2 regions of the Pedobacter folensis genome follow, and region 2 is predicted to be linked to the other one. Evidence: riboswitches for the same ligand, from Rfam matches in the RefSeq annotation. Region 2 holds a riboswitch; the other holds the start of a gene.
The links. Region 2 has a riboswitch for cobalamin ahead of AC04QZ_RS03525 (TonB-dependent receptor plug domain-containing protein). Riboswitches for the same ligand answer to the same signal wherever they lie in the genome.

Region 1: another riboswitch for cobalamin. It lies ahead of metE (5-methyltetrahydropteroyltriglutamate--homocysteine S-methyltransferase); the one in region 2 lies ahead of AC04QZ_RS03525 (TonB-dependent receptor plug domain-containing protein).

What each region holds. Positions count from the first base shown of each region.
Region 1 is NZ_JBWJIF010000002.1:373,471-376,898, forward strand. Features, by position in the region: gene AC04QZ_RS10225 (M14 family metallopeptidase) at 1-1,091, opposite strand, end outside; cobalamin riboswitch at 1,218-1,424, shown strand; gene metE (5-methyltetrahydropteroyltriglutamate--homocysteine S-methyltransferase) at 1,620-3,428, shown strand, end outside.
Region 2 is NZ_JBWJIF010000001.1:894,540-897,967, reverse strand. Features, by position in the region: gene AC04QZ_RS03525 (TonB-dependent receptor plug domain-containing protein) at 1-1,615, opposite strand, end outside; cobalamin riboswitch at 1,711-1,906, opposite strand; gene AC04QZ_RS03520 (serine hydrolase) at 1,990-3,237, shown strand; gene AC04QZ_RS03515 (sigma-54-dependent transcriptional regulator) at 3,345-3,428, shown strand, end outside.

The sequences.
Region 1 (3,428 bases), on a different contig from region 2:
TAATTTAACGATACCGAATAATCGATCGAGTTTTTAAAGTACCATTTCCTTGGGGTAATTGGGTTTGGTGAATCGCCGTTCGGCAATAACCTCGAAGGAACTAGCGGAATTTCAGCGGGTGTAGGGTTCCCGATAATTTCAGTTAACAGCCCAATCATGTTATGAAAATAGGTGGTGGTTCTTAAACCACCATTGTACCAGGTAGAATAAACAGATCCCCCTCGCTGGGTATAACCAGGTTTGTTTTCTACATTCATCCTATTGTGCATGGCCGCACCAACGGCATCTAAACTGGTTAGCAGGGTTGGGTCGAAAACATAATTAAACGGGTCGCGGTAGGGTGGACCTGCCACAACGGTTCCAGCCGGACCAGCCTGATGGTGGTTATACATAATCTGCGGGATCCATTCAACAAAAAGCTGACGTCCAATATTCTGCGTTTCTTTAAGGTTGAGCATAAAGAAATCGCGATTGTTGTCGTGCCCTGCATATTTTTCATACAAAACGGGCAAGCCTGAGGTTGTTCTTTTCTTGGGATCTTTCTCTCGCATATACCAATTGCTCACCAGTTCTTGCCCATCAGGATTGGCATGGGTAAACAAGATGATTACATTATCCAAAATACGAAGGGTTTCAGGATCCTTTCTGGAGGCAAACTCATAAGCGGTTTCGATTAGCTGATGTGCACCCACTACCTCGTTTGCATGCAAGCCACCATCTATCCACACTACCGCTTTGCCTTCCTGGGCTAATGCTTTTGCCTGCTCAGGTGTAATTTCGGCATGTGCCAGTTGTTGCGAAATTTCCTTATAACGGTCTAATTTCTTCAGGTTTTCCGGTGAAGAAACAATCAGCATATACTGGCTTCTGCCTTCTTCGGTTTTACCGATATCAACCAGTTTAATGCGGTCAGAACTTGCCGCGAGTTTCTTAAAGTAAGCTTCGGTTTGGGTATAATTGGCCAGTTGGTAATCGTCGCCGATATCAAAACCAAAATGCGACTTTGGCGTTGGTACTTCCTGTGCCAGCACCGCACAGCTATTTACCATTAAAAAAGCAATACAAAGCCTTTTAAAGTAGATTTTTATCATAATAAGGGTTTAGTTAGGTACTCAAATATAATAGAGAATAAGCTCCAAAAACGGCTTGCTGTAAATTTGTTACAAGTTTTAAATCCTAATCCATACATTTGCCCTGATGTAAGTTCTTAACTTTATTTTTCATCAACCGATACAGGTTCCCGGAATTACACCCGGGATTAATAGGGAATCGTGTGCAAATCACGAGCTGTCGCGCAACTGTAAATTCTGTCTTTATCTAAAAGACAACGGTCTTATCATTCATGCCACTGTGCCGTTTATCGGTATGGGAAGGCGATAAGATCGGGAATAAGCCAGGAGACCTGCCTATATTGAATTGACGGTGCTTTCGCGTTATAAAGTAATTGGTCAGGTCTGATTGTACACCATAAAATTAAAATTTTATAGGCTTGCTTTAAGCTTTTGGCTATTGAGTAGGCAGGCTGTGCCATAACCTTTCCTTTTAATTTTTAATATAAAGTATTACAAAATATTGCTTGAGGGCTTTTAAACGATTTATTTACTTAATCTTTAAAAGAGATGCTAACGCAAAATCTGGGCTATCCGCGAATAGGTAGCCAAAGGGAATTAAAGAAAATCTGCGAAAATTACTGGGCAGATAAAACTGGGTACAAAAATGTACTTCAGGTGGGAAAAAACATTCGCCACGAAAACTGGAACCTTCAAAAAGAAGCTGGAATTGATGTTATTCCTTCGAACGACTTTTCTTTTTATGATCATGTGCTCGATCATTCTTTAACTTTTGGGGCCATCCCAAAAAGGTACAACGAAGTAATCCTGAAAAAAGGAAATTCTGAGCTTGATCTTTATTTTGCCATGGCCAGGGGTTATCAAAAGGAGGGATTGGATGTAGTAGCCATGGAAATGACCAAGTGGTTCGATACCAATTATCATTACATTGTTCCTGAATTTTATAAAGACCAGCCTTTTAAACTTTTCTCTACTAAAGTGATCGATGAGTTTTATGAGGCGAAACAATTGGGCATTACGACCAAGCCTGTTTTAATCGGTCCGGTTTCTTACCTTTTACTGGGGAAAGAAAAAGAAGCTGGTTTCGAAAAAATCGACCTGATCAAAAATCTCCTTCCGGTTTATATTGAGATTTTATCCCGCCTGGATGCTTTGGATGTAGAATATGTTCAGTTTGATGAGCCCTTTTTGACTTTAGACCTTAGCGAGAAAGACAAAAAAGCTTACGAATATGTTTATAAAGAGATCAGAAAGACTTTCCCAAGGCTAAAAATTGTTTTGGCTACTTATTTCGAAGGTTTGGGCAATAATTTAGCCCTAACAACTTCATTACCGGTAAATGGTTTACATATCGATCTGGTACGTGCTGAAGATCAATTATCGGCTGTTTTGGCTTCATTAAAAGAAGAGACCATCCTTTCATTAGGTTTGGTAGACGGAAGAAATATCTGGAAAAACGATTTCGAAAAATCCGTTTCAATCATTAATCAAGTGGTAGAAAAAAGAGGATTAGATAAAGTTTGGATCGCTCCATCTTGTTCACTAATCCACTCACCGGTTGATTTAGACAATGAAACCAATGAGCAAAATCTTTCAGCAGAAATTAAACAATGGCTGGCTTATTCGAAACAAAAAATTTCGGAGCTAGCGACCTTAAAAAAGCTAATCACCAACGAAAGCCCTGCATCTACCCTGCAAAAAATGGAGGAAAACAAAATTGCCATTGCTAACCGCAAAGTTTCTAAAATCATCCATAACCCTGAAGTAAAAGAACGTGTTCTGGGTTTAAAAGCACAGGATGCCGAACGATTGAGCCCGTTTTCAAGCAGAAAAATAAAGCAACAGGAACTTAATCTTCCCATTTATGCCACTACCACCATCGGATCGTTTCCGCAAACAGCAGAAGTAAGAAGCTGGAGGGCTAAGCTTAAAAACGGAACTTTTACCGTGGAAGAATATGATGATCTGATCGCCAAAGAAACTGCTAAAGCCGTAAACTGGCAGGAAGAAATCGATCTGGACGTGTTGGTTCATGGCGAATTTGAACGTAACGACATGGTGGAGTATTTCGGCGAGCAGCTGGATGGCTTTGCTTTCTCTAAAAATGGCTGGGTACAGAGTTATGGCTCACGCTGTGTAAAACCACCGATCATTTTTGGTGATGTTTCGCGCCCGAAACCCATGACCGTAAAGTGGACAGCCTATGCACAATCGCTTACCTCGAAATACATGAAAGGGATGTTAACTGGTCCGGTAACGATTTTACAATGGTCGTTCGTCCGTAACGATCAACCAAAATCCGAAACCTGCACGCAGATTGCCCTGGCCATCCGTGATGAGGTTTGCGACCTGGAAAAT
Region 2 (3,428 bases):
GTTCTAAACCACGGATATCAACCAGGCCGATGTTGTACATTATCCAACGGTACAGGTTTGCACCGGGTTGTGCCACAATTTTATCTTTTATACGGTTATAATATACATCCGATTGGATATCGATAAATTTGATCTCATGGTTTTTGAAGTTCTTGAAATAGGTTACACCAACATCGTACTGTTTGGTGTATTCGGGATTTAACAGGGTATTGCCGATAAACGTATAATACAAATCGTTGAAGGTTGGCATTCTGAATATGTTTTTATAGAATGCACGGACCCGGATATCCTGATCTTTTAATAGTTTCCAGGAGAGCATTACGGTTGGACTAAAAACCTGTTTATTTCCGGATGAGGAATACAGTTTTACCCGATCGACTACGGTTGTGCTTAACAGGTTTGCCTGGATATTGAGCTGCTTAAAGATGAAGGATGAACTTAAAACATTTAAGAAGGTATTGCGAGTAGGATAAGGAAACCTGTATATGTTGGCATCTAAAGTCTGGAAGTTGTAATCAGATGCGTAAGCAGCCTCCCAAACTGAACTGATTTTATATTTGGCAGCAACCGACAGGTAGGCTTCCTGTTCTTTAAACCGGTTATCTAAAAAACCTGTGGTGGTTACATAATCAGGATCAAGGTAGCGTTGATATATATAAGCATATTTACCATTTACCAGAATGGAAAATTTATTCGATAAGTTTTTTTCTGCATTTCCCTGGATAAAGAAATCGCGGTCCCATATTCTTTGTGTAAAATCGAATCTATTGGCTACAATTGCTCCGGGTAGTCCCCTGTCTGATAAAAATGAATAGGCCTGTGCATGCCATTTACCGCCATTAAATTTACCAAATAATGCAGCCTGTAAACGGAAACGCTCCACGTTTCCATTGTTTCTTACCGCAGTGGTATCGAAAACCCCGTTGGTGTACCTGAATTTATATTTCCCGTCTGCATGGATATATTCGGTATTGATACTGGCCTTTAGTTTTTCGTTAATCTTGTACAAATAAACTAATGATGGATTAATGAGTCCGAATGATCCGTTTTTTAATCCGAGTTCGATCTTTTGCTTTTGGCTTTTTTCGAAATCAGGATCTTTGGTTTTGAGGTAAATGCTGCTTGCGGAGGCATAACCTTTCGCTGGAATCAGTAATTCTGGCTTTTGACCACTGTATAGAGAAATTTCTTCGAGATTGTTCAGCGAGAATTTACCTAAATCTACCTGGCCGTTCTGCGCATTGCCAATCTGGATGCCATCTAAAAAAACTGCAGTATGGTTGGTGCCTAAACTACGTACATTAACCGTTTTCATTCCACCTATTCCACCGTAATCTTTCAGCTGCACACCCGAAAGGTAGCGGATGGCATCGGCAACAGACAGGCTGTTTATCCTTTTAAGCTCATCAGCTGATAGGATTTGTACCGGTGTAGGCGATTTACTTTGTTCGGTTAACCGATATTCCTTAATCTGAACTTCTTTTAGCTGTGTGCTTTTTAGGGTACTATCGCTCTGTGCCTTTGTATTTAAAGGCAATAGAAATCCTGTCCATAAAATGGAAGAAAATAGAAAAAAATGCATTGTGCCCGCATAGGCAGAATGTTTATGTGTCATTTTGATTGTGAGTTTAACCCACAGCCAACAGATGGAAAAGAAATGAAATACGAATACGTAAGTACATCACCCCTTAGCTTCAATCCCCGAAAGCTATGAAATATAATGCTAAGGCAGGTCTTCTGACTTACTCCCGGGTTTCCGGCCTTCCCATCCCGACGAGTCGGAACAGTGGCAGATTGATTGGAAATCCGTTAAGGAGCTTACAGCTGCGGGACAGTTACAGATTTACACTGTATTCCCTTTTAATTCCGGGTGTAAAGCCGGAAACCAAAAGCGCTGCAAAAGTAATAAAATTAAATAACTTGTAAAATGGATGATGGAAAATGGAGGTTTTAACAGAAAAGACTAAATTAGGAATCAATTTTTTACCTATGAAAAGAATATTAATTGTTGCTTTTTCATTAATCAGCCTATCTGTTATGGCGCAAAAAACCGATACCGTTTTTCTGAAGAAACTGATGGAAACCAGGCCAGAACTTTTTTCTGCCGTACTCAATCATCCTGATCAAAACCAGATTCAGATTCTTTATACGCAGGTTAACCGCGATGCGAAAAATAAACCCACGTTTAAAACATTTAGTTACAACTTAGATCCGCACCACTATTTTTATCCGGCCAGTACGGTTAAACTGGCTGCAGTCATTTTTGCTTTAGAAAAAGTAAATCGTTTAAGAAATACAGGCTTAACGGCTAACAGTGCCATGATTACCGATAGTGCATTTAAAGGACAAACGAAAGTATTAAAAGACTCGAGTGCTAAAAACGGGCTTCCATCAATAGCGCATTATGTTAAAAAGATTTTGCTGACCAGTGATAACGATGCCTTTAACCGTTTGTTCGAATTTATCGGCCGGGCAGAAATTAACGAAAAACTAAAGGCAAATGGCTTAAATGATAGCCGTATTTTAAACCGCCTGGCCATTGGTGATGCGGGTGAATCTGCCAAACATACCAATCCCATTAAATTTTATAATGGTGATCATCTGGTGTATGATCAGGCTGCCCAGTATGATCCAAAAGATTATGAATTGAAATTAAGCCATCTGGTAATGGGCACAGGATACATGGATAGTACCGATAAGCTGGTAAATAAGCCTTTTAGCCTTGGGGGCAAAAATGCCTTCGCCATTAACGATCAACAGAAACTGATGCAGAAATTAATTTTTCCTGATGCTTATCCGCCGAAAGAAAGGTTTAACCTCACACCAGAAGATTATAAGCTGATTTATACGTACATGAGTAAATATCCTACAGAAAGTGATTTTCCTAAATACGATCCAAAAGAATTTTGGCCAACCTACGCGAAAATGCTGTATTACGGAAGAGAACAGGTAAGTCCTGATCCTGATATTAGAATTTTTAATAAGTATGGAGACAGTTACGGTTACATCATCGATAATTCTTATTTTGTTGATTTTAAGAATGTAATCGAATATTTCCTTACAGCAGTAGTACAGAGTAATGAGGATGGCATATTTAACGATAATAAGTACGAATACGAAACAGTTTGTTTTCCTTTTATGAAAAATCTGGGGCGTACCATTTATGATTTCGAATTAAAAAGACCTAAAAAGTATAAGCCCGATTTAGGTATGTTCAAAATGGATTATGCCCATTAAAACCTTTCCTGATCTTTTAAGGTTTATTGCGTATAAATTGTATAAAAAACTATACATTAATTAAAAAATAATATATTCGCATTTCAAAATTAAAGAATACATCTCTAATGGCTAAATTATTAATAATTGACGATGAGCGAGCGATAAGGAGTACCTTACGCGAAATTCTGGAGTACGAAAATTACGATGTT